Regions from separate parts of the Mesorhizobium sp. AR02 genome, predicted to be linked through region 3. Evidence: predicted binding sites of a transcription regulator. Region 3 holds the regulator's gene; each other region holds the start of a gene.
The links. Region 3 encodes LexA, which represses DNA repair genes until DNA is damaged. Its sites were predicted from a motif close to TGTTCNNNNTGTGTTCNG; they were not measured.
Positions count from the first base shown of each region.

Region 1: the regulator LexA is predicted to act here: its motif matches at 4,186-4,203, upstream of DBIPINDM_RS15895 (DNA recombination protein RmuC).
Region 2: the regulator LexA is predicted to act here: its motif matches at 2,221-2,238, upstream of DBIPINDM_RS17915 (ImuA family protein).
Region 4: the regulator LexA is predicted to act here: its motif matches at 4,456-4,473, upstream of DBIPINDM_RS20200 (helicase-related protein).

Region 1 covers NZ_CP080531.1:2,457,492-2,465,046, forward strand. Annotated here, with positions in the region: gene DBIPINDM_RS15875 (transglutaminase-like domain-containing protein) at 1-416, shown strand, start outside; gene DBIPINDM_RS15880 (cation diffusion facilitator family transporter) at 539-1,492, shown strand; gene DBIPINDM_RS15885 (GFA family protein) at 1,570-1,974, shown strand; gene DBIPINDM_RS15890 (class I SAM-dependent methyltransferase) at 2,056-2,868, shown strand; gene DBIPINDM_RS15895 (DNA recombination protein RmuC) at 2,882-4,153, opposite strand; gene def (peptide deformylase) at 4,257-4,787, shown strand; gene DBIPINDM_RS15905 (plasmid stabilization protein) at 4,841-5,119, shown strand; gene fmt (methionyl-tRNA formyltransferase) at 5,209-6,162, shown strand; gene DBIPINDM_RS15915 (GNAT family N-acetyltransferase) at 6,159-6,665, shown strand; gene truA (tRNA pseudouridine(38-40) synthase TruA) at 6,689-7,435, shown strand; gene DBIPINDM_RS15925 (transporter) at 7,489-7,555, opposite strand, start outside.
Region 2 covers NZ_CP080531.1:2,883,024-2,890,578, forward strand. Annotated here, with positions in the region: gene DBIPINDM_RS17910 (DNA polymerase Y family protein) at 1-1,221, opposite strand, end outside; gene DBIPINDM_RS17915 (ImuA family protein) at 1,163-2,197, opposite strand; gene DBIPINDM_RS17920 (DUF3800 domain-containing protein) at 2,557-3,252, opposite strand; gene DBIPINDM_RS17925 (LysE family translocator) at 3,665-4,297, opposite strand; gene DBIPINDM_RS17930 (metallopeptidase family protein) at 4,433-4,855, shown strand; gene DBIPINDM_RS17935 (DUF1737 domain-containing protein) at 5,017-5,223, opposite strand; gene DBIPINDM_RS17940 (HpcH/HpaI aldolase/citrate lyase family protein) at 5,260-6,153, opposite strand; partial or broken gene DBIPINDM_RS17945 (IS256 family transposase) at 6,583-7,555, shown strand, end outside.
Region 3 covers NZ_CP080531.1:6,540,032-6,547,586, forward strand. Annotated here, with positions in the region: gene DBIPINDM_RS35860 (ComEC/Rec2 family competence protein) at 1-2,209, shown strand, start outside; gene lexA (transcriptional repressor LexA) at 2,203-2,940, opposite strand; gene DBIPINDM_RS35870 (GntR family transcriptional regulator) at 3,319-4,086, opposite strand; gene DBIPINDM_RS35875 (ABC transporter substrate-binding protein) at 4,239-5,225, shown strand; gene DBIPINDM_RS35880 (ABC transporter ATP-binding protein) at 5,284-6,063, shown strand; gene DBIPINDM_RS35885 (ABC transporter permease) at 6,069-6,992, shown strand; gene kynU (kynureninase) at 7,027-7,555, shown strand, end outside.
Region 4 covers NZ_CP080531.1:3,322,670-3,330,224, reverse strand. Annotated here, with positions in the region: gene DBIPINDM_RS43635 (hypothetical protein) at 244-453, shown strand; gene DBIPINDM_RS20230 (GNAT family N-acetyltransferase) at 510-977, shown strand; gene phaR (polyhydroxyalkanoate synthesis repressor PhaR) at 1,013-1,624, opposite strand; gene DBIPINDM_RS20220 (hypothetical protein) at 1,706-1,885, opposite strand; gene DBIPINDM_RS20215 (acetyl-CoA C-acetyltransferase) at 1,927-3,111, shown strand; gene phbB (acetoacetyl-CoA reductase) at 3,203-3,928, shown strand; gene DBIPINDM_RS20205 (hypothetical protein) at 4,105-4,341, shown strand; gene DBIPINDM_RS20200 (helicase-related protein) at 4,641-7,555, shown strand, end outside.

The DNA.
Region 1 (7,555 bases), 3.4 Mb from region 3:
CGCGCGTGCAGGCGGTGTGCGATTTCGTCCACAACCATATCGTCTTCAATTACGGCAACGCGCGGCCGACGCGCACCGCCGCGGAAGCCTATCGCGAGCAGAGCGGCGTGTGCCGTGACTTCGCGCATCTCGCCGTCACCTTCTGCCGGGCACTCAACATCCCGACGCGTTACTGCACCGGCTACATCAGCGATATCGGCATGCCGAGGCCGTGGTCGAGCATGGATTTCGCTGCCTGGATGGAAGTCTATCTCGGCGGCCGCTGGCATGTCTTCGACCCGCGCAACAATGCACCGCGGATCGGGCGCATCCTGATCGCCTCCGGCCGTGACGCGGCGGATGTGCCGCTGACCCATATTTTCGGACCAGGGACACTTACCGGCTTCAAGGTGTGGACCGACGAGATCGTCGAATAGAAGGCGTTCCTGTCCATAAGTCTTCAACCGTCTGAACGGCTGGACGGTTCGCGCGTTGTGCTGCCTGTGGAGCTTCGGCGGCAGGGCCGTTACAATGGGCATCCTGAAGGGGACAAGACTGCATGGCCGGGCATGGCGGCTCGAAAACGGTTATCTACGCGGCGCTGGCCGGCAATATGGCCATCGCGCTGACCAAATTCGCCGCCGCCTTCTTCACCGGCAGCTCGGCAATGTTGTCGGAAGGCGTGCACTCGCTGGTCGATACCGGCAATGGCGGCCTGCTGCTCTACGGCATGCACCGTGCCGCGCGCCCGGCCGACCGTACGCATCCGCTCGGCCACGGCCGCGAACTCTATTTCTGGAGCTTCATCGTTGCCCTGCTGGTCTTCGCGCTGGGTGCCGGCGTGTCGTTCTACGAGGGCATCGTCCACATCATGGCGCCGGAGCCGGTCGCCAACGTCAAGGTGAACTATATCGTTCTCGGCCTGTCCTTCCTGTTCGAAGGCACCTCCTGGATGGTGGCGCTGAAGGAATTCCGCCGAGAGAAGGGCAAGCAGGGTTGGCTGCAAGCGTTGCAATCAAGCAAGGACCCGAGCGTCTATACCGTGCTGTTCGAGGACAGTGCGGCGCTCCTCGGCCTGATCGTCGCCTTTGCCGGCATATTGGCGGCGGAGCTGCTGGAGATGCCGGAGCTCGACGGCGCCGCCTCGATCGGCATCGCGCTGATCCTCGGCGCAACGGCGATCTTCCTCGCCCGCGAAAGCAAGGGGCTGCTCATCGGCGAGCCGGCCTCACCCGAGGTGCAGAAAAAGGTGCTGGCGATCGCCCAGCAAGACCCGGCGGTGCAGCGGGCGAACGGCGTGCTGACCGTCCACATGGGGCCGCAGGAGATCGTCGCCGGCTTGAGCATCGAGTTCGAGGACCATCTAACGGCGCCGGAGATCGAGGCCTGTGTCGAGCGCATCGAGGCCCGGCTGAAAAAGGAGATGCCGGAGATCACGCGGCTGTTCGTCAAGCCGCAGACGACGGGCACCTGGGAGCAGCGGCGCAAGCTGATCGAAGCCGCGTCCGAGTAGTCCTGGACCAGCACTGCACTGTTGGCCCCACCACCTGGTCCCGCTAAGATCGGTCGGTGGATTTCGGAGGAGCAAGCATGAAGATCGATGGCGGGTGCCATTGCGGCGCCATCACCTATGAAGCGGAGGTCGATCCGGAAAAGACCTCGATCTGCCACTGCACGGACTGTCAGCAACTGACCGGCACGGCCTTTCGCGTCACCGTTCCCGCGCCTGAGGATCACTACCGGATCACCAGGGGCATGCCAAAGATCTATATCAAGACCGGATCGAGCGGCGCCAAGCGCGCCCAGGCCTTTTGCGGCGACTGCGGTTCGCATCTTTACGCGACGTCGGTTGGCGACGGCCCGAAAGTCTATGGGATCAGGGCGGGGACCGCGCGGCAACGCGAGGATTTGGTCCCGACACAACAGAAGTGGCACCGATCGGCTCTGCACTGGCTTCCGGAATTCGAGGGCATAAGCATCGTGGAGGAGCAGTAGCCCCCTCTCTTGGGTCGAAAGCCGCCCAGGACACACAATTATGTGCTAGCCTCGCTCGCATCAAACGGGCGGGTGATCGCGATGTTGGAAACGGACAAATTGTTTGCCGGTTCGATCCCGGAAAATTACGACCGCTATATGGTGCCGTTGATTTTCGAGCCGTTCGCCACGGACCTTGCACGCAGAGCCGCGTCCTTCTCGCCCAGCGCCGTCCTGGAAGTCGCCGCGGGCACCGGGGTCGTCACCCGCGCCTTGGCGCCAAAACTATCCCCTGACGCAAGCTATGTCGTGACCGACCTCAACCAGCCGATGCTCGACTACGCCGCTTCGTGTCAAGCGCCCGACAGTCGCATCCAATGGCGCCAGGCTGATGCCATGGCGCTGCCCTTTGAAGATGCGGCCTTCGATCTCGTTTGCTGCCAGTTCGGCGCGATGTTCTTTCCCAGCCGCCCCTCCGCCTACCGCGAAGCAAAGCGGGTGCTGAAGCCCGGCGGACATTTTCTGTTCAATGTTTGGGATCGCATCGAAGAGAATGTGTTTGCCGATGATGTGACCAATGCCCTGGCCAGGATTTTTCCGAACGATCCGCCACGCTTTCTCGCCCGCACGCCGCACGGCTACCACGATACGGCATTGATCCGCAGAGACCTTGAGGAGGCAGGTTTCTCGGGTGTGGCGATCGAGACGAGAGCCAAACAAAGCCGTGCGCCCTCGCCGCGCATTCCGGCCGTTGCCTATTGCCAGGGAACCGTTCTTCGCACCGAAATCGAGGGCCGGGATCCGGGCAAACTCGACGCTGCAACGGACTATGCCGCAGCCGCGATTGCGGCCAGACATGGCAGCGGTGCGGTTGCCGCTAAAATTCAGGCGCACGTCATCGTGGCCGTGGCCTAGGTGGAATTGCCCGCTAGTCGTCGCCTTCGACGACCCGCAGCCTGAGCTGGCCGGTCTTTGAATCGGCAACACGCGGGCCGGGCTCGAGTTTCGCGGCCGGTGCCCGTGACGGTGTCTCCGGGGCGGCATCGCCTTCTGGCTGCACGCCGAACTCCAGCGCCTCGATCTTCTGGCCGCGCTTGGTCACCTTCGATGTCGAGACGAGGATATCGTCGATGTCCTTGGCCGACTGGCCGAAATGGACCTGCAGCTTGCGCACCCGTTCGTCGACGCGCTCGACATCCTCCATCAGCCGGATCACCTCGCCCTGGATCAGATGCGCCTGTTCGCGCATGCGGGCATCCTTGAGGATCGCCTGGATGACCTGGATCGACAGCATCAATAGCGACGGCGAGACGATGACGACGCGGGCGCGGTGCGCCTTGTGGACGATCGCCTCGAAATTCTCGTGGATTTCGGCGAAGACCGATTCCGACGGCACGAACATGAAGGCGGTGTCCTGCGTCTCGCCCTGGATCAGGTATTTTTCCGAGATATCGCGGACATGGATCTCGATGTCACGGCGGAACGCCTGCGAGGCGACCTTCTGCAGGTCGGCGCCATCGGCGGCGCGGATGGCATTCCAGGCTTCCAGCGGAAATTTGGCGTCGATGGCAAGCGACGGCGCGCAGTTCGGCATCTTGACCAGGCAGTCCGGCCGGCTGCCATTCGACAGTGTCGCCTGGAATTCATAGGCGCCATGCGGCAGGCCGTCGGCGACGATCGCCTCCATACGCGATTGACCGAAGGCGCCGCGCGTCTGTTTGTTGGAGAGGATCGCCTGCAGCTGCACGACCTGGCCGGCGAGCGACTGGATGTTGCCTTGCGCGACATCGATGATCGCCAGCCGCTCCTGCAGTTTGGCCAGGCTCTCATGCGTGGATTTGGTCTGCTCGGTCATGGTCTGGCCGAGGCGGCCGGTCATGGCGTCGAGCCGCTGGCCGATCGACTGCGTCAGTTCCGCCTGGCGCGCTCCGAACACTTCGGCGATGGCGCCCATGCGGCCCTGCATTTCGGCCTGGCTTTGCAATATGCCGGCCATCCGTGCCTCGGCGTCGCGGGCATGGTCGGCGGCTTCCGCGGCAGCGACCTCGCGCGCCTTGGCCGACCGCCATAGCGCGATGACCAGCATCACGAACAGGCCGAGAAACAGCACGGCGCCCAAGGCCAGCGCGTGGCCAAGCGTGATTGTCGAGGCGCCAAGCCTTGCGACGGGCTCGGAAAGGATGGTGCTCAGATCATTCATGTGGACAGCATAGCCGATTCGGCAGCCTGGCACAGATCAAAACGTGAACGGGGCTCAGGCGCACCGGTTGACGCTTTTCGCTGGACGTCTTAGGTGGAACGCCATGCCGATCAAGCCGCTCATCATTCTTCCCGATCCCATCCTGCGCCAGCTTTCCAAGCCGGTGGAGCGCGTCGACACGCCTTTGCGCAAACTCGCCGACGACATGCTGGCGACCATGTATGACGCGCCCGGCATCGGCCTGGCGGCGATCCAGATCGGCGAGCCGCTGCGCATGCTGGTGATCGACCTGGCCAAGGAAGACGAAACGCCGGCGCCGCATGTCTTCATCAACCCGGAGATCCTGGAGAGCGCCGAGGCGCGCTCCGTCTACGAGGAAGGCTGCCTGTCGATCCCCGACTATTACGCCGAGGTCGAACGCCCGGCTTCCGTTCGCGTGAAATATCTCGATCGCGACGGCAAGCTGCAGGAGATGGAGGCCGAGGGCCTGATGGCGACCTGCCTGCAGCATGAGATCGACCATCTCAACGGCGTGCTGTTCATCGACCACATCTCGAAGCTGAAGCGCGACATGGTGGTGAAGAAGTTCAAGAAGCTCGCCAAGGACAAGGCTCCGGGCAAGCTGGTGGGATAGGCTAGAGTCCTTTCCAAGCTGATGTCGGCGGGACAGTGCCAATGGAGACGCCGATGGCCGACATGCTGATCAAGGACATTCCCGAGCCTTTGAAACGCGAAATCGAACACGCGGCACGCAAGGACGGCGAGAGCCTGTCAGGCAAGGCGATCGATCTTCTGCGCAAAGGCATGGCTGCAGAACGAGAAGGCCGGTCAGGGCCGGGACTCTCGGCATGGGATGCGATTCGCTCGGCTTTTGCGGCTGAGAACGCAATTGGCGATGAATACGCGGAGATCATGGATAGAATCGAAGCGGAAAGGAAAAGCGACCACGGTCGTCCGCGACTTTGACGGGCTTGACCTGAAGCGCGTAAACCCGTTTGAAGCGGGTGCCTAAGCCGGCTCACGGCGCGAGCAGTAGACAGGATATCGTAAGAAAAATGCCCCTTCGCGTCATCTTCATGGGCACGCCGGAGTTTTCGGTGTCGACGCTGCGCGCCATTGCCGAAGCCGGACATGAGGTATCAGCCGTCTACACACAGCCGCCGCGTGCCGCCGGCCGGCGCGGGCTGGAACTGACGCCATCTCCGGTGCAGCGCGAGGCCGAGCGGCTGGGCATCGAGGTGCGCACGCCGACATCCCTCAAGAGCGAAGCCGAGCAGGCCACGTTCCATGCGCTGCAGGCCGATGTCGCCGTGGTCGTCGCCTATGGTTTGCTGCTGCCGAAGGCGATACTCGACGCACCCCGGCTTGGCTGCATCAACGGCCATGCATCGCTTCTGCCGCGCTGGCGCGGTGCCGCCCCCATCCAGCGCGCCATCATGGCGGGTGACCTGGAAAGCGGCATGATGGTAATGCGCATGGAAGAGGGTTTGGACACCGGACCGGTGGGATTGCTTGAAAAATGCCCGATCGGCCCCGATATGACAGCCGGCGATCTGCATGATCGGTTGATGAGCGTTGGTGCGACCCTGATGGTGGAAGCGCTGGCGCGGCTGGAAGAAAACGCCCTGAGATTTACCGCGCAAGCGGCGGAAGGGGTGACTTACGCCAGAAAAATCGATAAATCCGAGACGCGCGTGGACTGGACGCGGCCTGCGGCCGAGGTCCACAACCACCTTCGTGGCCTGTCGCCCTTTCCCGGCGCCTGGTCCGAAATTGACATTGGCGGCCGCATGGAACGGCTGAAACTGCTTCGCTCGACGCTGTCCGAAGGCCTGTCGCTTTCGGACGATTTGGGCGAGTCGGGAGGAATTCTCGATGACCGGCTGACGGTCGCCTGCGGGGCAGGCGCGGTCAGTCTGGTCGAAGTTCAACGTGCGGGCGGAAAGCCCGCCGCCGCGTCGGAATTCCTGCGCGGAGCCAAGATCGTAAAAGGAATGAAGTTCTCATGAGCATGATGTCGATACGCGCGGCAACGCCGCGGGATCGCGAGGCCATTCGCCTCGTCGAGGAACACGCTTTCGGCCAGCAGGCGGAGGCCGGGCTGGTCGATGCGCTGGTCACTGGCGGCGACGCCGTCGTCGAACTGGTGGCGGAAGAAGACGGGCAAGTGGTCGGCCACATCCTGTTTTCGCGGCTGTTCGTCCAGAATGGCGGCAAGAGCTTTGCGGCCCTGGCACTGGCGCCGCTGGCGGTGGAGCCTTCGTTTCATGGCAGCGGAATTGGCGGGGCGCTGATCCGCGAGGCGCATATCCGGCTCAGGGATGCCGGCGAGACGCTGGCCGTGGTGCTGGGCGACCCGGCCTATTATGGCCGTTTCGGCTACAGCCATGCGCGTGCCGAGAAGTTCGAAAGCGAGTACCAGGGCGAGGCGCTGCAGGCGCTGACCTGGGGCGACGCTCCGGAGGCCGGCAAGCTGGTCTACGCTTCCGCCTTCACTGCTCTCGCCGCCTAGGCGAGAGCGTATAGCCGCCCGGCATGCCGCGTTTTCGCCTCGACATCGAATATGACGGCAGCCTGTTTGCCGGCTGGCAGCACCAGGCCGATCAGCCTTCGGTGCAGCAGGCGATCGAGCAGGCAATCGAAAAATTCAGCGGCGAGGCGGTGCGGCTGCGTGCCGCCGGCCGTACCGATGCCGGCGTGCATGCGACCGCCCAGGTGGCGCATGTCGATCTCGCCAAGGCATGGCCTGAAGACAAGGTGCGCGATGCCATCAACGCCCATCTGCAGGCGGCCGGCGCGCATGTCGCCATCCTGAAGGCGGCGATCGCCCCCGACGATTTCGACGCGCGCTTCTCGGCCACAGGCCGCCACTATCTCTACCGCATCCTCAACCGGCGCGCGCCCGCGGCGCTGGAAAAGGGCAAGGTGTGGTGGGTGCCGAAGCGGCTCGACGCCAGCGCCATGCATGAGGCCGCGAAAATCCTGCTTGGCCGGCATGACTTCACCACCTTCCGTTCGACCCAGTGCCAGGCCAACAGCCCGGTCCGGACGCTGGAGCGGCTCGATGTGAGCCGACACGGTGACCTGATCGAAGTGAGGGCTTCGGCGCGCTCCTTCCTGCACAACCAGGTCCGCTCCATGGTCGGCTCGCTCAAACGCGTCGGCGATGGCGGCTGGACCGAGGCCGACCTCGAGGCAGCGCTCGAGGCGCGCGACCGCGCCGCCTGCGGCCAGGTGGCGCCGCCCGACGGGCTTTTTCTCGTTGGTGTCGACTATCCCTAGAAGATCACGCGCCATCGTCCAGAAAGCAGGATCGGCTTTCGGAAAGGGGGGCGCTAGGCTCCATACTCGGGCATGGTGATGCCGAGCAGCAGCTGAAGCGCGTATTGCACGGTTTGCGAG
Region 2 (7,555 bases), 3.7 Mb from region 3:
CGGCACCTCGATGGGCTCGGGCGCGCGGAACAGCCGGATCGGCCGTTCCGGCGGGAAGATGGTTGTGGGCGCCTGCAGCCTGTCCGACTTCTTCGGCGGTGTGGTCCGGCGCGGGGCTTCGCTGAACGGGATGATGGCGACGGCGCGTTCCGGCAGATGGCTTTCGACGAGAACCGGCTGCAGGACGGCGCCCTCGCCGAGCCGGGCGCGGATGCGGTCGGCGAACAGCGCGATGTCGGCGCCATCGTCGGTCACGTCGCCGGTCAGATCGGTCTGCGCCATGTCGAAGGCGGCGGCGGCCAGCACCGAGAGCCGCACCAGATCGAAGCCGTAGCCGGCATCGATGTCCTGCTCGAGCGCTGCCAGCCTTTCATGGAATAGTTTCTGGATCAGCCTGGGGTCGCGCATCGGCCGCGAGGTGCCGAGCGCAATGCGGCTGACGGCGCCGTCGACACGGAAGAGCAGCAGCGCCAGCGTCCGGGCGCCCTCGCCACGGCGCTCGAGATCGGTCTTCAAGGTCGCCGCCAGCAGGCCCACCAGCCGTTCGATGTCCTCGGTCAGGGTGACGGGTTCGGCAAGATGGCGCTCGACCGAAAGCGGCGCCACGGGAAGGCGCGGCGAGACCGCCTCGTCGAGGCGGCCAAGCGCCTGGTCGAGACGCAGCAGCAAGGTGGCGCCGAAGCGGCGGGCGAGCGGCGCGCGTGGCGCCGCCATGACGGCGCCCGCCGTGCGCAGGCCCACACTTTCCAGGCTGGCGCGGGTTGCCGGTTCGATGCGCAGTGCGGCCAGAGGCAAGGGGGCGAGCAGCGCTTCCTCCTCGCCGCCAGCGACGATGCGGTCGCCGCAAAACCGGGCCGCTGCCCAGGCCGCCCCTGGTGTCGGGGCAAGGCCGGCGCGGACATCGAAACCCTGATGGAAAAAGCGCGACAGGATGTCGTCCAGCATGGCGCGTTCGCCGCCGAACAGATGGGTGCAGCCGGTGACGTCGAGAAACAGGCCGTCCACTCCGTCCAGCGCTACCAGCGGGGTGTAGCGGTCGCACCAGTCGGCCAGGCCTTCGAGCAGGCGGCGGTCGGCCTCGGTATCGGCCTCGACAATGTCGATCGAGGGATGCATGGCGCGCGCATCGGCGATGCCCATGTCGCGTTTCAGGTGCAGCGCCTCAGCCCGCTCGTCGAGGGCTGAGATGCGCTGGGCGTTGCCCTGGCGGTGGCTGATCACCAGTGGTGGGTGAGATGGCGCCGGGTGATCCGACGGCCGGGAACGCCAGGACCGCCCCAGACGCTGCCGCAGGATCCTTTCGGCCGCCAGATAGGGAAACCACAGGGACAGGATTCTTTGCCCGGTCTGTCCGTCTTTCCTCGCCCCTTCTTTCGTCGAATACGCGTTCATCGGGGTTCCACTCCAGTGTGAATTGTCCAGGCAGGGCCGTGCGGCTCTTGCCGATGCTGATGGTGAAGGCGGGGCGGCCGATCGAACCGGCGAGCGGCCCGGCGACCGTGGCGCGCGGCACGGCCGGCGCCGACGAGACGATGAGGCGGACCGGCGCCGCCGTCGGTTCGGGTTCGGCCGCCTGCCGCAGCAGGAATACGGGGCGGCCGGCACTTTGCGCCCTTGCATGCAGCCGGCGCGTCGCGGTCAGGTCCAGCCGTTGCGGGTTGCCGCGGATTTCCAGGATGACGGCGGCGAGTGCCGTCATCCGCGCCGCTTCCTCGGCGACCCACAACGCATCGACCAGTTTTGGCGCCTCGGAAAACAGCAATTGTTTTGGTTCAATGCCGAAGGCGGCCTGCAGCCCCCTGGCATAGGGAAAGCCCGCCTCGCGGAAGATTTCCGAGGTGCCGATCCACAAAACCGGCAACCCTTGCGCCTGCTTGAGGATCAGGCTGGTGAGCGACAAAGCGAAGCCGGCGACGGCTCCGGCATCGCGGGTTTCCAGGCCATGGATTTCGCTGAGCGCCGCTTTCGGCAGGCCGCCGCTCAGGGCGGCATCGAGCCGTTCGATGCCGATCGGCAGGAAAGCATCCGGCAAGGCCGCGGCAAGACCGCGCCGGACGATCGTGAGATCGGCATCGGCGTCGGCATCAAGCGGCGCGCCAGCCGGCGCCTGCAGGCGCTCGGGCAGCGTTCCCTCGATCTTCGCGATCTGGCGGCGCAGGGCAAAAACAGTCTCCCGCGCCACGGCTGATATCGCCATGACGGTCAGTGTCCACTCACAATTGTTCCTGTTATGTTCTTATAGATTCCAGAGGCGACCCGAAGAGTCAAGCAGAGTCACAAGGAATTTATTCCTGCTCGCGTAGCCTTGGAAGGCTGACACGCGGGTCGGTGCATCTTGATGGGCCGTTGCTAGGCGACTGACCTATGAAACGACTAGTGCAAGGTGAGGCGCCCTATGGCGTCAGGCGACCGTCAAAATACCGCCCGAAAGCCAAGCGGCAAAAGGCGCCAAAGCTTAGTCGAAGGAGCAATCCGAGCGGCTCAAGAAAGCCGCTCGACATATCGAGGCAGACGAAAGCGGAGAGTCATTTGAGCACGCCGTCTCGAAGGTGTTGTCTAGACGCCGAAATCTGTAGCCAGGAATGGGCGATGCTTTATGCCGCCCAGTGTTCGAATGAAATTCTCATACTCAGCAGTTCGGGGGCTCGCCTGCGTTGCGTTGCGTATGCGGCGAGAGTAGAACGCCACGAAATCAGCCACCTGTAACGCGATCGTTTTTTTCTTATCCTCAAACACCAGTGATCCGAATCGCTTCGGATCCATTTCCTTTATGGCGTCGAACCGCGCTAAAATGTCGTTGTTGTTCGCGTGGCCACTTTCCACGACGAAGGAAAGATCAACTCCCGGCATCTGCTCCGCTTCCAAAAACCCTTCATCTTTGACAATGCGGTCAACAACGCCACGAAAGCACATACCCATTGCTGAAACGCCAAGCTTGAGCCCTAGAGCCTTTTTTCGCTCTTCATAGCGTGCTTTTAAAACGGAGAACTCAACTCCAAAGCCGCCATGTGCCTCTACCAGTCTAAATAGTGCGTTGGCGAAAGCAGCAGTCTCCGTGCTGTTCCACCCTTTGAATGCACATCGCCTATGATGCAGGTCAACAGTATGAAGGTACTCCAAACCTACGCTATCAAACAGCACCCGAGCATCCATCTCGAATTGCTGCCAGCTCTCGGCAGTGCTTAGAAGCCCTGCGAGCGTTATAACAGGTTCGGCGGATTCGCCGCTATCGTCTAAATAACAAACTAGCAATGTGAATCACCGCTTACGTGAGTCAGGCACTATTAAGGTAGGCCGACCCCCTATGCGACTCGGGAAATCATTTCACATGATCATATCTCATTAGGTACACGAGGTACAATTGCGAGATTTATTTCCTTGCGCGACGGGCGCAAGCCCAACATCTACGCTGGCCACACGCCACCCATGACGTTGTCGGGCTAAGCAGCCGCGCGACGGCGTCGCGGAGACCCTGGGATCCATTCTGTTACCTTGACCGAAGAGTGCAGCGGAGCAGAATTCTGCACCGCAGCGGCGCTTGGAAGTCCCGGCATGGATTCTGGGGTCTGCGTGCGTCGCTACGCTCCTTGCTCCGCCCCAGAATGACGAAGCGACGAGGTGTTTCTTCATCAATCACCGGCTCGTCAATGCTCCCGCCGGGAGACTACCGCTGGCCACCAAGAGCCAGCCGTGCGGCCAGCCCGGCGAATACGGTTCCGAGCAGGATCTGCGGTGCCTGCTGGAACCGTGTCTGCCGCGACAACGCCGCTCCGATCCGGCTGGCGGTCAGGATGACCAGGCCGTTGACCAGCAGCCCGATCAGGTTGAGCACGGTCGCCAGCAGCAGGATCTGGCCGGCGACGGAACCGGTCTCGGGGCGCACGAATTGCGGGAACAGCGCCAGCACGAACAGCGCCATCTTCGGGTTGAGCAGATTGGTCAGCAGGCCTTGCCGGAAAATCCGGCTTCGCGAATAGCGCGGCAGGCCGGCGACCGGGGCAAATGCCGTTCCGTCGGAACGAAATGCTTTCCAGGCGAGCCAGGCGAGGTAGGCGGCGCCGGCATAGCGCACGATGTCGTAGGCGATGGGCGCCGCCAGGAACAGTTGCGACAGGCCGAAAGCGGCGGCCAGCGCGTGGCAATAGGTGCCGGCGGCGATGCCGGCATAGGTCGCCAGGCCCGAGGCGCGACCCTGGCTGGCGCTGCGGGAGGCGATCAGCAGCATGTCCGGCCCCGGCGTCGCGGTCAAAGCGAGGCAGGCAATGGCGAAAAGTCCGATGGTGGAAAGGTCCGGCATGAGAACTCCTGAGAGATGGCCGGAACCGACCCCTACGCGATTCCCCGGCAGCGGCAAAGAACCTGAAACCGGAATTCCCGCTTCATTTGCCTCGACCGGTGCGAAAGCCTATATGCCGGGATCAAAGGACAAAGCATGGCCCGCATCTACAAAACCCGCACCTGGCATGGCGAACTTGCGCCCTCGATGGAGGAGTTGGAGTTCCTGGCGCTGGAGGCCTACGCCCATCTGCCGGAGGATTTTCGCAAGCTGACCGGCGAGATCGTCATCCAGATCGCGGAATTTCCGACCGACGAGATCATGGACGACCTGTCGCTGGAGACGCCCTTCGACCTGCTCGGCCTGTTCGAGGGCCGCGGCATTGCCGAACGCTGGAACCCGCAGACCGGCGAAGGTCCGAACCGCATCACACTCTACCGCCGCGCCATGCTCGACTACTGGGCCGAGAACGAGGAGACGCTGGGCGACATCGTCACCCATGTGCTGATCCACGAGATCGGCCACCATTTCGGCCTGTCGGACGAGGATATGGAGCGGATCGAAGAAGCTGCCGAGTAGGCTGTGCCGATATTCAGGTGATGCCGGTCTGCAAATGGCGGTCCCCTGCGCTTCCGGTGCTCACGTACCCAAAAGTACGCTCCGCTCCGGTTCTCGGGCACCACCATTTTCGACTCGGCCTGACCTGAATCTCGACACAGCCTGCGTCGCGCCTGCCAACTCTACCAGTCGCTGAGCTTGGTATCCGGCCCGTATTCCTGACCGTCGACATCCTTCACCACGGCCTGGCCGCAGCGCATGGTCTTGGCTTTCTTGTCATAGGCGTAGGTCGGCGAGCCGAACAGGTGCCAGCCCTTGTTCAGCGCCGCTGTCACCTTGTGGCAGAAGCTGGCGTCGTCCGGGGCGGTCAGAAAGCGGTAGAGTTTCATTTTCTCAAGTCCTGTCGTGAATAAATTTAGCCGGGATCATGCGCCGATGGCGGCGGCTTTCGCCAGCAGTTTTTCGGCCTGCGCCAGGTGCAGCCGTTCGATCATCTTGCCGTTCAGCGCGATCACGCCCTTGTCGGCATTGTCGGCACGTGAAAAGGCGTCCTTTATCAGCCGCGCCTCAGTCAGCGCTGCCGGAGACGGCGCGAAGGCGCGGTTCGCGGCGTCGATCTGGGCCGGATGGATGAGGGTCTTGCCGTCGAAGCCCATGGCGGCGCCTCCCGCGCACTCATGGGCAAAGGCGTCGAGGTCGCGAAAATCATTGGCAACGCCGTCGAGCATGTCGAGGCCGCCGGCACGCGCGGCCAGCACCATCTGCATCAGCCATGGCACGAGGTAGCGCCGGTCAGGCGTCGCCAGCACGCCGGTGTCCTTGGCCAGATCGTTCGTTCCGGCAACGAAACAATTGAGGCGCGAGGCCGGATCGCGGCCCAGTTCGGCAATGGCGCCGATGTTGAGCAGCGCCTTGGGCGTCTCGATCATCGCCCAGAGTTTCACGCTGTCGGGAGCAAAATTGTCGTCGAGCACGTCGCCGACTTCGAGGATATCGCGCGGTGTGGCGACCTTGGACAACAGGATGCCGTCGGGCTCGAATTTTGCCGCGGCCAAGAGGTCGTCGGCGCCCCATTCGCTGGCCAGCGCATTGACGCGCACCACCATCTCGCAGCGGTGGCCAAACTGGTTGGCAGCCGGGCGGCTGGCGAAGATTGCGGGCAGCTTTTCGCGGGCGGCAATCTTGTCGGCCGGCGCGACGGCGTCCTCGAGGTCGATGATGACGGCGTCGCAGGACAGCTGCGCGATCTTGGCCAGCGCCTTGTCGTTGGAGGCCGGGACATAGAGCACGGAGCGGCGCGGGCGGTAGGGTTCGGTCATAACCGATCTATGCCGCGTGTGAGCGGGTGAGGCAAGCGCGCAGGGCTGTGCGGCCCACCCTCCCCCTTGTGGGGAGGGTCGCTGCGAAGCAGCGGGGTGGGGGTGCGGCGCCGGACCCCCACCCGGACCTTCGGTCCGACCTCCCCACAAGGGGGAGGTAGAAGCTCGGCGTCCTCCGCAGCAGTTGCGGAAGGGGGCCCTTCCTCTCCCCCGTCGATCGGGGGAGAGGTGTCGAGCGAAGCTCGACGGAGTGGGGGTCGACCCTTGGGTGCAAGGCGAGGCGATGCTTGCGCCTAGTGCCCCTTCCTATGTCCGTTCGCGGCGGTTGCCAGGTAGTGTGCTGAGAGTTCTGCAAATTCGCTGAGAGAGGGGCGGTCATGGCAGGCTGGTGATTGTTCACGTCACCGATTCCCGCGAAGGAACGCCACCATGACCAAGATTGAAAGTAAGACCGCCAGCGCCTCCGTCAAAGACATTCTGCTTTCGAACCCGGACGGACTTCACGAAGTGATCCGTGCGGTGATGCAGGAGGTGCTCGAGGCCGAGATGGATGAGGCGCTGAGTGCTTCGAAGGGCGAACGCACGCCCGAGCGGCTTGGCTATCGCTCGGGTTACTATGGCCGCACCCTTGTGACGCGCGTCGGCAAGCTTGAGCTGCGGGTTCCGCAGGACCGCTCGGGGCGCTTCTCGACCGAGTTGTTTGAGCGCTATCAGCGTTCGGAACGGGCTTTGGTGGCGACGCTGGCCGAGATGTATGTGCAGGGCGTGTCGACCCGCAAGGTGAAGGCGATCACCGAAGAGCTGTGCGGCCATGCTTTCTCGGCCTCGTCGATCTCGGCCATCAACAAGCGGCTGGACGAGAGCCTCGCTGCCTTTGCCAGGCGTCCCCTTCAAGAGCCGTTTGCTTACCTCATCCTCGATGCGCGCTACGAGAAAGTGCGTGAAGCCGGCGTCGTCATGAGCCAGGCGGTGCTGATCGCGGTCGGCATCGACTGGGACGGCCGGCGCCAGATCCTGGCTGTGGAGATGGCCAATCGCGAGAGCCGTTCGGCCTGGAAAGACTTTCTCGTCTCACTGAAGGCGCGCGGCCTCAAGGGCGTCGAATTGGTCGTGTCCGACGATCACGCCGGCCTGGTGGCGGCGATCGGCGAGGTGATCCCGGAAGCCGCCCGGGCAACGCTGCTACGTGCACTTCCTCAGGAACGCGCTCGATCATCTGCCGCGCAAGCACGGCGATGACTGCCTGCAGGAGCTGCGCTGGCTCTACGACCGACGCGATCTCGCCGAGGCCAGGGCCGATCTCGCCGCATGGCTTGCCAAATGGTCACCTCGCTATCCGCGCCTGACAGGCTGGGCCGAAGATGCCATCGAACAAACTCTGACCTTCTTCAGGCTGCCGAGA
Region 3 (7,555 bases):
GGCAGCGGAGCTCGAGCTTGACCGAGGCATCGCCTTCCTGCTGGTGCCGGTCTGCCTGGCTGCTGGAGCGATCGGCTATTATTCGCTGGCGGCGGAGCCCGACTTTGCAAGACCTGTCGCGGTCGTCGTGCTGATGGCGATCTGCACGCTTGTCTCGCGCTCCTGGCCGAAAACCCATCTGGGCTTCATGGCGGCATTGTTGTGCGCGCTTGGCCTGCTTGCCGCCAAGGTCGAGACATGGCGAGTGGGCACCCAGATGCTGGGCTCGGAAATCTCGACTGAAGTGACCGGCCGCGTCGTCTCGCTCGACCGGATGGAGACTGGCCGCATCCGGCTGACCATAGACGTGACGTCGACCGCCCGGCCGAAATTGCGCTATGCGCCGGAAAGGGTCCGGCTTTCGGCGCGAAATATCCCGGCGGACATGACTGCCGGCTCCCTGGTCACCGGCTATGCCAAACTGTTGCCGCCGACCGGCCCGGTGCGGCCGGACAGCTACGATTTCTCCTTCGACAGCTATTTCGCCGGCATTGGCGGCAGCGGCTTCTTTCTCGGCAATCCAAAGCTTGTCTCCGCCGAGGACGGTGAGATGCCTCTGTCAGCCCGCCTTTTCTCCGGGATAGAAAATGCCCGTGAAGCCATCGCCGACCATATCAGGGGCAGCATTGGAGGGGCCGAGGGCGAGATCGCCGCGGCGCTGATCGTTGGCGTCCGCGCGGGCATTCCCGACGAAATCAACGAGGCGATGCGGCGCACCGGCATCTATCACATCATCTCGATTTCCGGACTGCATATGGCGCTGGTTGCCGGCACCATCATGGGTCTGCTGCGCGGCGCCTTCGCGCTGTTTCCGGATTTTTCCGCGCGTCGGCCGGTGAAGAAATACGCGGCCGCCGCGGCCCTGTTCTCGATCGCCGCCTATCTCGTGATTTCGGGCGTCGTCGTCGCCGCCGAACGCAGCTTCATCATGCTTGCGGTGATGCTGACTGCCGTCCTGTTCGATCGCGCGGCGCTGACCATGCGCAATCTGGCGATCTCGGCGATTGCCGTCATCGTGGTGTCGCCACACGAAGTGGTCGGCCCGAGTTTCCAGATGTCGTTCGCGGCAACGGCTGCGCTGGTTGGCGCCTATGCCGGTTGGGCGGATCACCATTCGGGAAAGACAAGACCGCCACCGCCAAAGCGATCCCTGCCAAGCTTTCTCACGCGAAAATTCCTGCTGGCGACAGGCGGATTGGCCATGACCTCCATCATCGCCGGCTGCGCCACGGCGCTGTTTGCCATCTGGCATTTCCAGCGTGTGTCGCCGCTCAGCCTGTTCGCCAATCTGGCCGTCATGCCGATCGTCTCGCTGATTGTCATGCCTTTCGCTGTTCTCAGTTCGCTGGCGATGCCTTTCGGTGCCGATGGTCCCTTTCTTTACGTGATGGGCAAGGGCCTGACCGCAATGATCGCCATATCGGCCTGGATATCGGAACGCTCGCCGGTCGACGCGGTCGGGCTGATTTCGCAGCAATCCGTCCTGCTGGTGACCATCGCCCTGGTCATCGCGACGATGGCGACGACCTGGCTGCGGCTCGCAGCGCTGCCATTCGCGCTTGCCGGCCTGTTGACGGTGTCGGATACGCGCACGCCGGATGTCTTGATCTCGGAAGATGCACGGCTGGTCGCGTTGCCGATCGGCGGTGGCGAACTCGCGGTCAGCCGGGCTCGTCCGAACGAATTCACCGTCGACAATTGGAAACGCGCGCTGGTGTCCGAAACCATCGTCGTGCCGGAAATGTTCAGCAAGGCGGAGGGGCAATTCGGCATTGCCGATGCCGTCAACCTGCCGCCGGGAGCGCCATTCTATTGCACGGATGGCGTCTGTCTTGCCCGGCACCCGTCCGGCGCGATCATTGCGCATGTCGAAGACCGCAAGGACACCTGGAAAGCCTGCGGTTTCGCCGATTTGATCGTCGTCAATGACGCGACCGGCTATGACGCCTGCCACAATCCGCTGGTTCTCGTCGTCACCAAACGGCAACTGGCCCGTAAGGGCAGTGCCGCCGTCTTCTTTGACCGCCAATCGGCGACCGGTCCGCCAATCGTCAGCTTCGCGGTGGACAGCCCGTATCGGCCTTGGCACGAGCAGCGAAAATTTTCGCGTGAGGCGAGGGGGCTGCCGCCCTATCAAAAACCCGAAGCGCCGACCGCTCCTGCTCAGTAGCGCCGGATCAGCCCGACGAGCTTGCCTTGCACCTTGACCCTGTCCGGTCCGAAAATGCGCGTCTCGTAGGCAGGGTTGGCGGCTTCAAGCGCGATCGAGGCACCCTTGCGGCGGAACCGCTTCAATGTCGCTTCCTCCTCGTCGACCAGCGCCACGACGATCTCGCCCGGGCTCGCCGTGTCGGCGTTGCGGATAATGACGGTGTCGCCATCGAAGATGCCGGCCTCGATCATCGAGTCGCCCTTGACCTCGAGCGCATAGTGCTCACCACCCATGATCATGTCCGGCGGCACCGAGATCGAATGCGTCTGATGCTGGATGGCATCGATCGGCACACCGGCGGCGATGCGGCCCATCACCGGGATCGACACCGCGGAAACCGCGTCGTCGTCGTTGCCGGCCGCCGGCAAGCGCGACGACGCCGGCTTGATCTGGCGGCCAAGGCCGCCCTGACCGAGACTGCCCTGGATGACGCTCGGCGAGAATTTCTTTGCAGCATTGAGGCCGGGCGCGATCGAATCCGGCAGCCGCAGCACTTCCAGCGCCCGCGCCCGGTTGGGCAGCCGGCGAATGAAGCCGCGTTCCTCCAGCGCCGTGATCAGGCGATGGATGCCTGACTTGGAGGCGAGATCGAGCGCTTCCTTCATCTCGTCGAAGGACGGTGGAATGCCGCTTTCCTTCAGCCGTTCATGAATGAACATCAAGAGTTCATGTTGCTTGCGCGTCAGCATGGCGGCCCCCAAGGCTTGAACAAAGGGTCTGAACCAGAATCGAAAAACAAACCCAGAACAAACACTATCTGTTCCAGTTGTGTTCTGCAACCGTTTAAAGTTTAGTGAATTTGTTAAGACGCCTGAAATTTTTTGCCCCTGGCAGCGGGCGGCAGTCGACCACCTCCGCCTCCGCCGCGCGCATTGAAATTGTTTTGGTTAATGGCCTGTGGCCTACCCCAGGATGCGGTTTGGCATCAGGCCTTCGAAAGGCGTTCACGGGGTGGATTTGTATGGTTTATCGATCCATTTCCAGCGGAACGAAACGAAACCAAAATGCCAACAATCGCGGGCTTCGGGGCGGGTACGGGCCGCGGGGATCTGGACGCCACGCAAGCGTCATCCGGAAACCGCTTTCAGGCTGCCGGCGCGGGCGGCGTAGGTGCCACTGTCTTCGCTGTGAACATAGACGTGCAGCGTGTAGCCGATATGCGCGGTCATGAGTGCCTTTGCCCGCTCGACGTCGCGATCGAGTGCCGCTTCCATGATTGCGGTGTGATGCTCGATCGCGATCGCCTCGCGCAGAGCGTCCATGGCCTCGCCATAGCCGTGCTTGAGGCCGGCCGCCGCCCGCAATGTCGGCGCCAGGCCGAGAAAACGATGATGCCGCCGCAGCTGATCGGCGATGGTCGAGCGGAACCGTAACAGCCAGTTGGACGTCGCCGCGCTCAACAGCGCCGCGTGAAAGGCCTCGTGGCTCTCGTCCCACTTGTCGACGGCCGCATCCGAGGGGTCGTCGACCGCAGTCTTGCAGCGGGAGAGCCGGTAATGAGCGGTGACAACCGCGTCCTCCCATTCCCTACCGCCGTTCGCGATCGATTCCAGGAACAGCGGCATTTCGACAACCAGCCTTGCGCGCGCCAGGTCCTCGAGCTCGGCCCGCGACACGGGAGCGACGGCAAAGCCGCGATTGCTGATGGCGGTGACCAGGCGCTCGGCTTCAAGTCGGGACAAAGCCTCACGCAGTGGCGTCCAGCCGACGCCATATATGCCGCGCAGTGCGCTCAGCTTGAGCGGCGCTCCTGGCATGAGGCGGGTGGTCAGGATATCGCGCCGCAGCAGCTGATAGGCCGCCTCCGTCTTGGTGGAGTTATTCTGATCCTGCATCACTTTCCGTCCATCATCAGGCTTGCGAAAATTATATATCATGTGAAGGCATGGCAAGAATTATATATAATGTTTGACAGGCGCTGAGGGACTGACCATGATCGCCGCAGTTGCCGCCCGGGAGCGGCGCCGATCAAATCTGGGAGGAAATGATGTTGAAGTCGAAATCCGCTTGGCTGTCGGGCTTGGCCCTGGCAGGCGCGTTGATGGTCAGTGCAGGCAGTGCCGCGGCCGATCAGATACGCATCGGCATCGCCAATTTCGGCGAGCATCCACAGCTCAACGCCGCCATAGCCGGCTTCAAGAAGGCGTTGACGGACAATGGCTTCGTCGAGGGCAAGGACGTCGTCTACACGGAGAGCCATACCAATTTCGATGCATCGCTGGTGCCGCAGATGATCGCCAAGCTGCAGGCGGAGCAGCCCAAGCTGATCTACACCATCACCACGCCGGTCTCGCAGATCGCCAAGAAGGCGCTCGCCGGTTCCGGCATTCCGATCGTCTTTGCCGCGGTCACCGATCCGGTGGCGGCCAAGCTGGTGCCGTCGTGGGACGCCGGCGACGAAGGCATGACCGGCGCCAGCGATCTGCAGGATGTCGCCGCGGTGATGGCCTTCACCAAGAAGCTGCTGCCGAACGCCAAGCGCTTTGGCGTGCCTTACAATCCAGGCGAGGCCAACGACGTTGCCTTGGTCGAAAAGATCAAGGCGGCGGCGCCCGCAGCCGGCTTCGAGGTCGTGGAAGTCGGCATCGACAACGTCAATGACATCCAGCAGCGCATCGCTTCGCTCGCCGGCAAGGCAGACGTGATCTACGGCCCGGCCTCGAACCTGATCCAGCCGGCGATCGCCGCCGTCTCCGCGGCCGCTCGCCAGGCCGGTATCCCGATCGTCAACTCCGATGACAGCGCGGTCCGCAACGGCACCGTACCGGCAAGCTTCGCGGTCAATTACACGCAGGTCGGCATCAACGCCGGCAACATCGCCGCCGAGATCCTCAAGGGCAAGGATACCAAGACGATCGCACCGTCGCGCCCCGCCTATAAGGATCACATGGCAACGATTTCCCGCAAGGCGATGGCTGCGTTCGGCATCGAGATACCGGCATCGATGGCCGATTGCGGCTGCATCGTCGACTGACATCGGGCTGCAAGGGTGACGGCGTTGGCGCCGTCGCCCTTCAAGTCAGGGAGGAACGATGCTCGAGATCCGATCCGCGCGCAAAGTATTCTACAGGGGCCAGGCCGACGAGAAGGTCGCGCTGGACGGTCTCAGCCTGTCATTGGCCACAGGCGAGTTCGGCATCGTCATCGGCTCCAACGGAGCCGGCAAGAGCAGCATGCTCAACGCCATTTCCGGAGCACTTGTCCTGGATTCCGGCAAGATCCTGATCAACGACGCCGACGTGACAGCTATGCCGGTGTACAAGCGCGCGACAAGATTGGCGCGCGTCTTCCAGGATCCGATGCGCGGCACCGCCGCCAGCATGACCGTGGCGGAGAACATGTTGCTCGCCGATCTGCGCAGCCACAAACGCACGCTGCGGCAAGGGCTGAACGCCGCGCGGCTTGCGTCCTACAAGGAGCGCCTGTCGATATTGGGCCTCGGTCTGGAAAATCGTCTCGATACCCGCGTCGATCTGCTCTCGGGCGGGCAGAGGCAGTCGCTGTCGCTGATCATGGCAGTCGGCGGATCGCCGGACCTGCTGCTGCTCGACGAGCATACCGCGGCACTCGATCCGCGCACGGCCGAGATCGTCATGCAGGCGACGGTGCGCGCGGTCAATGCGCTGAAGCTGACCACCCTGATGGTGACCCACAACATGCAGCACGCCGTCGACTATGGCAGCCGGGTGATCATGCTCGACGCGGGCCGGGTCCTCCTGGAGGTCACCGGCGAGGAGAAGGCGAGGGTCACGGTTCTCGACCTGATCGGCCATTTTTCCATCAAGACCGACCGCATGTTGCTGGCGAGCTGATCATCATGGGTTTTGTTCAGGACGTTCTCACCAGCTTCGTCGCGATCATGCCGGTGACCCTGGCGCAAAGCCTGATCCTGGCCTTTGTCGTGCTCGGCATCATGATCCCGTTTCGCATGCTCAATTTTCCCGATCTCACCAGCGAAGGCGCCTTTCCGCTGGGCGGCTGCGTCTGCGGCGTCCTGCTGGCTGCCGGTGCATCGCCGCTGCTCTGCATCATGGTCGCATTCGTGGCGGGCTTCGCGGCGGGCTGCTGCACGGCCTTCATCCATCTGCGCTTCCGCATCCACACGCTTCTTGCGGGTATCCTGATGATGACGATGCTTTACAGCATCAACCTGCGCATCATGGGCAAGTCCAATCTTTCCGTCTTCGGCTCGCCCGCCGTGTTCGACTGGGTACCGTTCGCGCGGCCAGGTTTCCCGGCCAGCAAGATCGTTGTCGCGGGTCTTCTCGCGCTCGTCGTCTTCGCATCGCTCTACATGTTCTTCAGGACCGAGAAGGGCACTGCCGTGCGCGCCGTCGGCGCCAATCCTGACATGGCCGAGGCTCAAGGCATCAATGTCTGGGCGGCGACCATAGGCGGTGTCGGGCTGGCGAGCGCGTTTTCGGCATCGAGCGGCGCGCTGATGGTGCAGTCGCAGGGATTTGCCGACGTTAATATGGGGCTGGGCATCCTCATCAACGGCCTTGCCGCGCTGATGATCGGCGAAGCGGTCGTCGGCAAGCAGACGGTCTGGCGTCAGCTGCTGGCGCCTTTCGCCGGCGCGATCATCTATTACCAGCTGGTGTCGTTCTGCCTTGCCGCCGGCATGCCGCCTCCCGACCTGAAGCTTGCCACGGGCCTGTTCGTGCTTGCCATGCTTGCTCTGCCCAGCCTCAAGCGGGGCCGGGGACCCGCACCGGCTCGCGAAGCCATCCGTGAATAATTACGGCGTAAATAACCAGGGAATGTCACAAATCATGCGTGCAACGCTCGATCTCGCAGCAGTCGAAGCCATGGATGCGGCGGATCCGCTGCGCGCCATGCGCGACCGGTTCATTTTGCCGGAAGGTGTAATCTATCTCGACGGCAATTCGCTGGGCGCCGCGGCACCCGCTGTCTTCAACGAGCTGCAAAAGGCCGCGACGCAGGAGTGGGCGCAGGACCTCATCCGTGCCTGGAACACGGCCGGCTGGTTCGATATGCCGGTCGCGCTTGGCGATCAGCTGGGGCGCCTGATCGGAGCGGCGGCCAGCCAGACTGTGGTCTGCGATACGACCTCGATCAACATCTATAAGGTACTGCATGCCGCGCTCGGCATGCGGCCGGACCGCTCGGTCATCGTCGCCGAGGGCGACAGCTTTCCAACTGATCTCTACATGGCCGAAGGCGTGGCCTCGACGCGGCCGGGCACGGTGCTGCGGCTCGAGGGCGTCGATGCTCCGACCATTGAAGAGCTGATCGACGAGCGCGTCGCCGTCATCTTGGTCAACCACGTCAATTACAAAT
Region 4 (7,555 bases), 3.2 Mb from region 3:
GAGGCCAGCTCCATCGGCGAATGGAGAAGCTTGATGAGCCATGTGACAGACATTCCAGCGGCATCGCCGGAAATTGCCCGAGACCATTTCCTACGCCGGCTTTCGGTCGAGACCGACTGTTCCGACGTCGCCGCGACACTGCGCAGCGGAGAGCCGGACTTTGTCCTTCTGCACGTGGTCGGTTCCGCGCAAGCCTATGAGCGCCGCCATGTGCCCGGCGCGCGGCATCTGCCGCACCGCGAGATGTCGGCCGAGCGGATGGCACAATGGCCGGCCGGCACGCTGTTCGTCGTCTATTGCGCCGGGCCGCATTGCAACGGCGCGGACCGGGCGGCCTTCAAGCTGGCCAGCCTCGGCCTGCCGGTCAAGATCATGATCGGTGGCATTTCAGGCTGGCAGGACGAAGAGCTTCCTTTCGCCTCAGGCAAGGAGCCTGGCGTCTTGCGCCCATGATCGCCAGCCCGAGGTCTGTGCGCCAACCAGACAAGATCGGCAGCGAGGACAAAACCATGCGCAAAGCGGCGGTTACCGTCCGTCCGTTCGAGCGGCGGGATGTCGGCGCGGTGCTCGTCCTTATGCGGGCGCTCGCCGTCTTCGAGGGCTATGACGACAAATTCCGCGTCACCGAAGCCGACATCGTCGAACATGGGCTCGGGCCATCACCTCGCTTCGGGGTGTTCGTGGCCGAAGTCGGCGGCGCGATCGTCGGCATCGCCGTCCACTATCTCATACCCTGGACCTATGATCTCAAGCCCGTCGTGGTGCTGAAGGAACTATGCGTGGCGGAGACGGCGCGCGGCATGTCGGTCGGCCACGCCCTTGTGCAGCGGCTGCGCGACCATGCGATCGGCATCGGCGCATCCGCCATCAAGTGGACGGTGCTGCAATCCAACATGCCCGCCAAGGCCTTTTACCGCTCGCTCGACGGGCAGGCCGACGAAACCTGGGAATTGTGGCAGATCACTATCGACGGATAGGGCAAGACCGGATTTGGCCTTGCCGGCTGGTCGGCTCACGACATCGTGTCGAGCTTGCGCTGCATCGCCGCGATCTGGTCCTTGAGCTGCTGCAGATCGTCGGACTTCTCCGGCGGCGCGTCCTTCCTGGCTGGCTCTGCGGGAGCCGCGGCCGGCGGTGACCCAGCGGGCGGAAACGGTGTGAACAGCCGCATCGCGTTCTGGAACATTTCCATGTTGCGGCGCGTCTGCTCTTCCAGCGCCTTGATCGGTGTCGCGATCTTCATCACGTCCAGCGGCGACTTGCCGATGGCGCCCTTCATCTGCTCGCGAAAGCGCTCCTGCTCCTTGGAGAAAGCGATCATCGACTGTTCGAGGAAGCTCGGCACGATCATCTGCATCTGGTCGCCATAGAAGGCGATCAGCTGGCGCAGGAACGGGATCGGCAGCATGTTCTGCCCATCCTTGTTCTCCAATTCGAAAATGATCTGGGTCAGCACCGGATGCGTGATGTCGTCACCGGTCTTGGCGTCCTGGACGGTGAACTCCTCGCCTTTCTTGACCATCTCGGCCAGATCCTCGAGCGTCACATAGGTGCTCGTCCCCGTATTATAGAGGCGGCGATTGGCGTATTTCTTGATAATGATCGGATCGTCTTTTGCGGCCATCTGCATCCTCCCCGGACACCGGCACGCCTGAGTAAGCAGCCGGTAACGATTGCGCCCTTTTCGAGGATATGCGCAAAAGCCTCATAATTCCAAGCAGTTTGTGCAGTGCGGGATCACATAATGCTGCATAGCAGGCAAAATATGCTGCGCAGCAGCAGCCAGCCCGCCGGCACGGCGACGCGCGACCTGCTTGCGGCGCATGGGCGCCATGCCGATTTCCGGTTTGACTTGGATCATGGAAAGGGCAAGAAAAGTCGCCAACAATGCCCAAAAACACGACAGCTCGAAGTCTGGAGAAGAAAATGTCCTCTGCCAATTCCATCGTTGTCGCCAGTGCCGCACGCACGGCCGTCGGCTCCTTCAACGGTGCTTTCGCGGCCACCCCGGCGCATGAACTCGGCGCCGTCGTCATCAAGGAACTTTTGTCGCGCGCCGGTGTCGAAGCCGCCGAAGTCGACGAGGTCATCCTCGGTCAGGTGCTGACCGCCGCCCAGGGGCAGAACCCGGCCCGCCAGGCCTCGATCATTGCCGGCCTGCCCAAGGAAACCACCGCCTGGGGCCTGAACCAGGTTTGCGGCTCGGGCCTGCGCGCCATCGCGCTCGGCATGCAGCAGATCGCCACTGGCGATGCCAAGGTGATCATCGCCGGCGGCCAGGAATCGATGTCGCTGTCGCCGCACGCCGAGCATCTGCGCGCCGGCGTCAAGATGGGCGACTACAAGATGATCGACACCATGATCAAGGACGGGCTGTGGGATGCCTTCAACGGCTATCACATGGGCAACACGGCTGAAAATGTCGCCCGCCAGTTCCAGATCACCCGTGACGACCAGGACCAGTTCGCACTGGCCTCGCAGAACAAGGCCGAGGCGGCGCAGAAGGCCGGCAAGTTCAAGGACGAGATCGTTGCGTTCACCATCAAGGGCAAGAAGGGCGACACCGTCGTCGACCAGGACGAGTACATTCGCCACGGCGCCACGATCGATGCCATGACCAAGCTGAAGCCGGCCTTCGACAAGGACGGCACGGTCACCGCCGCCAACGCATCCGGCATCAATGACGGTGCGGCCGGCGCGCTGCTGATGAGCGAAGCGGAAGCCGTAAAGCGCGGCATTACCCCGCTCGTGCGCATCGCGTCCTGGGCAACCGCCGGCGTCGATCCGGCGATCATGGGCACCGGGCCCATTCCCGCCTCGCGCAAGGCTTTGGAAAAGGCCGGCTGGTCGGTCGGCGATCTCGACCTCGTCGAGGCCAACGAGGCCTTCGCCGCGCAGGCCTGCGCCGTCAACAAGGGCATGGGCTGGGATCCCTCGATCGTCAACGTCAATGGCGGCGCCATCGCCATCGGCCACCCGATCGGCGCCTCGGGCGCCCGCGTCTTCAACACGCTGGTCTACGAGATGCGCCGCCGCGGCGCCAAGAAGGGCCTCGCCACCCTGTGCATCGGCGGCGGCATGGGCGTCGCCCTGTGCGTGGAAGCACTCTGACAAAACATAAAGATGGGCGGCGCAAGCCGCCCGTTTCCTATCCAGTGCCTGCCAAGCCCGACAACAGGGCGACTTCAAAAAGGGGAAATGCATGACCAAGGTTGCAATCGTCTCGGGTGGATCGCGTGGCATCGGCGCGGCGATCTCGATCGCTTTGAAGAACGCCGGCTATTCGGTTGCCGCTAACTATGCCGGCAACGACGAGGCGGCGGCGAAGTTCAAGGCCGAAACCGGCATTCCGGTCTACAAATGGTCGGTCGCCGACTATGACGCTTGCGCCGCCGGCATCAAACAGGTCGAGGCCGATCTCGGCCCGGTTTCGGTGTTGGTCAACAATGCCGGCATCACCCGCGACGCCATGTTCCACAAGATCACGCGCGAGCAGTGGAAAGAGGTCATCGACACCAACCTGTCCGGTGTTTTCAACATGACGCATCCGCTTTGGAACGGCATGCGCGAGCGCAAGTTCGGCCGCGTCGTCACCATCTCCTCGATCAACGGCCAGAAGGGTCAGGCCGGGCAGGTCAATTATTCTGCCGCCAAGGCCGGCGACATCGGCTTCTCGAAGGCGCTGGCTCAAGAGGGCGCTCGGGCGGGTATCACCGTCAACGTCATCTGCCCCGGCTACATCGCCACCGAAATGGTCAAGGCGATCGATGAGAAGGTGCTCAACGAGCGCATCCTGCCGCAAATCCCGGTCGGCCGCCTCGGCGAACCGGAAGAGATCGCGCGCTGCGTCGTCTTCCTCGCTTCGGAGGATGCCGGCTTCATCACCGGCTCGACCATCACGGCCAATGGTGGCCAGTACTTCGCCTGAGACATCCAACGGCGGCTCATATCCTGTCACGAACGGACCGGGAAACCGGTCCGTTTTCAATTGATGCCCTGGAGCCAAACGCCCCCGCTGCGGCGCAATGCCCCAATCCGGCACGCAAAAGTTAATGGCGGCAGCGCCGCCTGTGCGAACCCTGTGGGCAAGCCTGTGAATTCTCGGTGGATAAGCTGTTCACAACACAAGATATTGGAGGAACAAAACGGGAAAATGCCGCCGGCGCTGCTTTGTCGCCGATTCGTTCCGGCTTTGAGCGGAAGTTAACGTTAATGGGCCGGAATCGCCCGCAATTCCTTAACGCCCAGTTCAGAAAGATTAACAATTTCATAATCTTGAGCGATATGCATCGAGCCGCATTCGTGGTTTCCCGGCAAAGCTTAATGGCTGAGCTCGCCTAGCATAAAACGGGCCAGTTCAGGGATTCAGTATGTGGTGAGACTCATGGTCACGAAATCCACATCTAGCCGTGAACAAAAGCTGAATCTGTCGGAGTCACTGATTCGTCGCCGATTCGTTCCAGACTCGTTCCAACTCTTAATCAGCAACCACTTAAGGGCTTGACAGAGAGGCCTTCGAGCCGCCGGCGGAACATTCCGCTTTCGCTTCGCGCCCGAAATCCCTATGTGTCGCCTGTCATACGCGCCAGTTGAGGCACGCTCCCGACAACCAGAGGCCAGAAAGCCTTATTTCCAGGTCGATGAACATCCAGCCGAAACACACCGAGCCGCTGATCCTGTCGGGCCGCGACGTGACCGCCGTGCTTGGCCCGACCAACACCGGCAAGACCCATCTCGCCATCGAGCGCATGGTGGCGCACGAAACCGGCGTCATTGGCCTGCCGCTCAGGCTGCTGGCCCGGGAAGTCTACACGCGCGTCTGCGAAAAGGTCGGCGCCCACAAGGTCGCGCTGATCACCGGCGAGGAGAAGATCCAGCCGCCGGGCGCGAAATATTCTGTCTGCACCGTCGAGGCCATGCCGCGTGAGACCGACGCCGCCTTCGTCGCCATCGACGAGGTGCAGCTCGCCGGCGACCTCGAGCGCGGCCACATCTTCACCGACCGCATCCTGCATCTGCGCGGCCGCCAGGAAACGCTGCTGCTTGGCGCGGCCACCATGCACGGCATCTTGCAGCGCCTGCTGAAGGGCGTCTCGGTGGTGACACGGCCGAGGCTGTCGCATCTGGCCTATGCCGGTTCGAAGAAGCTGACCCGCCTGCCACGCCGCACCGCGATCGTCGCCTTCTCCGCCGACGAGGTCTATGCCATCGCCGAACTGATCCGCCGCCAGCAGGGCGGTGCCGCGGTTGTGCTCGGGGCGCTCTCGCCGCGCACCCGCAACGCCCAGGTGGCCTTGTTCCAGTCGGGCGACGTCGACTATCTTATTGCCACCGATGCCATCGGCATGGGCCTCAACCTCGATCTCGACCATGTCGCCTTTGCCCAGAACCGCAAATTCGATGGCTACCAGTATCGCAATTTGACCGCGGCCGAGCTTGGCCAGATCGCCGGCCGCGCCGGCCGGCATCTGCGCGACGGCACCTTTGGCGTCACCGGCCAGGTCGATCCGCTTGACGAGGAGTTGATCAAGAAGATCGAGGGCCATGACTTCGATCCGGTGAAGGTGCTGCAGTGGCGCACCGCGCATTTCGACTTCGCCAGCCTCGATGCGCTGAAACGCTCGATCGAGACCAACGCGCCTGTCGAGGGCCTGACGCGGGCGCTGCCGGCAGTCGACGCCCAGGCGCTCGAATATCTCTCCCGCGACGAGGATATCCGCGCGCTCGCCACCGACGCCAAGCGCGTGGCGCTGCTGTGGGAAGCCTGCGCGCTGCCCGACTACCGCAAGATCGCACCCGCCCAGCATGCCGACCTCATCGCCTCGATCTATATGGACCTTGCCCGGCATGGCCATGTCGACGAGAATTACATGGCCGAGCAGGTGCGCCGCGCCGACACCACCGAAGGCGACATCGACACGCTGTCGCACCGCATTGCCCAGATCCGCACCTGGACATTTGTGTCGAACCGGCCCGGCTGGCTGGCCGATCAGGCACACTGGCAGGAAAAGACGCGCGAAATCGAAGACAGATTGTCGGATGCGCTGCATGAGCGGTTGACGAAACGCTTCGTAGACCGCAGGACTTCCGTCCTCATGCGGCGCCTTAGAGAAAATACCATGCCCGAAGCCGAAATTAGTCCTACCGGAACCGTCCTTGTCGAAGGCCACCATGTCGGCGAGTTGCAAGGGTTCCGCTTCACCGCCGACCAGACCGCCGGCGGCGAAGACGCCAAGGCCGTGCGCACGGCCGCGCAAAAGGCGCTGGCCGCCGAATTCGAGGCGCGCGCCGAACGTTTTGGCGCCTGTCCCAATGGGGACCTCGCACTTGGCTCGGACGGCACGCTGCGCTGGATCGGCGCTCCGATCGGCACGCTGGTTTCAGGCGAAGACCCGCTGAAGCCGCGTCTGGTTCTGCTGGCCGACGAACAACTGACCGGCCCGGCGCGCGACAAGGTCGCCGCGCGCGCCGAACGTTTCGTCAATTTCCAGATCGAAACGCTGCTGAAGCCGCTGGTCGACCTGAAGAACGCCGAGCAGATTTCCGGCATCGGCCGTGGCATCGCCTTCCAGCTGGTCGAGAATTTCGGCCTCATCAATCGCCGCGACATCGCCGAGGAGATGAAGTCACTAGACCAGGAAGGTCGTGCAGCCCTTCGCCGGCTTGGCGTGCGCTTCGGCGCTTACCATGTCTTCGTGCCGGCCCTGATCAAGCCGGCGCCCGCCGGACTGGTGACCTTGCTGTGGGCGCTGACGAACGACGGCAAGGACAAGCCTGGTTTCGGCGACGTGGTCCACGCGCTGGCGTCGGGCCGCACATCTGTGGTCATCGATCCGGCCTTCGACAAGGCCTTCTACAAGCTTGCCGGCTACCGCAATCTCGGCCGCCGTGCCGTGCGCATCGACATATTGGAACGGCTGGCGGATCTCATCCGTCCGGCGACCAACTGGAAGCCCGGCCTCGGCCAGCGTCCGGACGGCGCCTATGACGGCCAATCCTTCATGGTCACGCCGCCGATGATGTCGATCCTCGGCGCCACCGCCGACGACATGGAAGAGATCCTCAAGGGCCTGGGCTATCGCGCCGAGCCGAAGCCGGCGGCCGAGGTCAAGGCACGGCTCGAGGCGCAGGACACTGCCGCACGCGAAGCCGCAGCCGCGAAACTCGCAGCGGAAGAGGCTGCACGTGCCGAGCAGGCCAGGGCTGCGGAGGCTGCCGCAGCAGATGCGGCGGCGGAGGCAGCAGTCGAGGGTTCGGAACCGGCTCCCGCCGAGGCCGCCGTCGAAGCGCCGGCCGCGGTCATCGTGGAACCGGCAGAAGAGCCTGTTGCGGAAGAGCCAACCGAAGCTCCGGCCGAAGCCGTGGAAGAGGTCCCGCTCGTGGCGGAAGCCCTCGCTGACGTCACTGTCACCGAAAGCGACAGCGCCCTCACCTCCCCCTCGATGGGGGAGGTCGCGGCGCGAAGCGACGCGGGTGGGGGTGATGGCGCAGACGATGCAGGTGGCGCTGACGAAGCCGGCAGTGCTGACGAAGCCAGCGCGGCCCCCACCCCGAC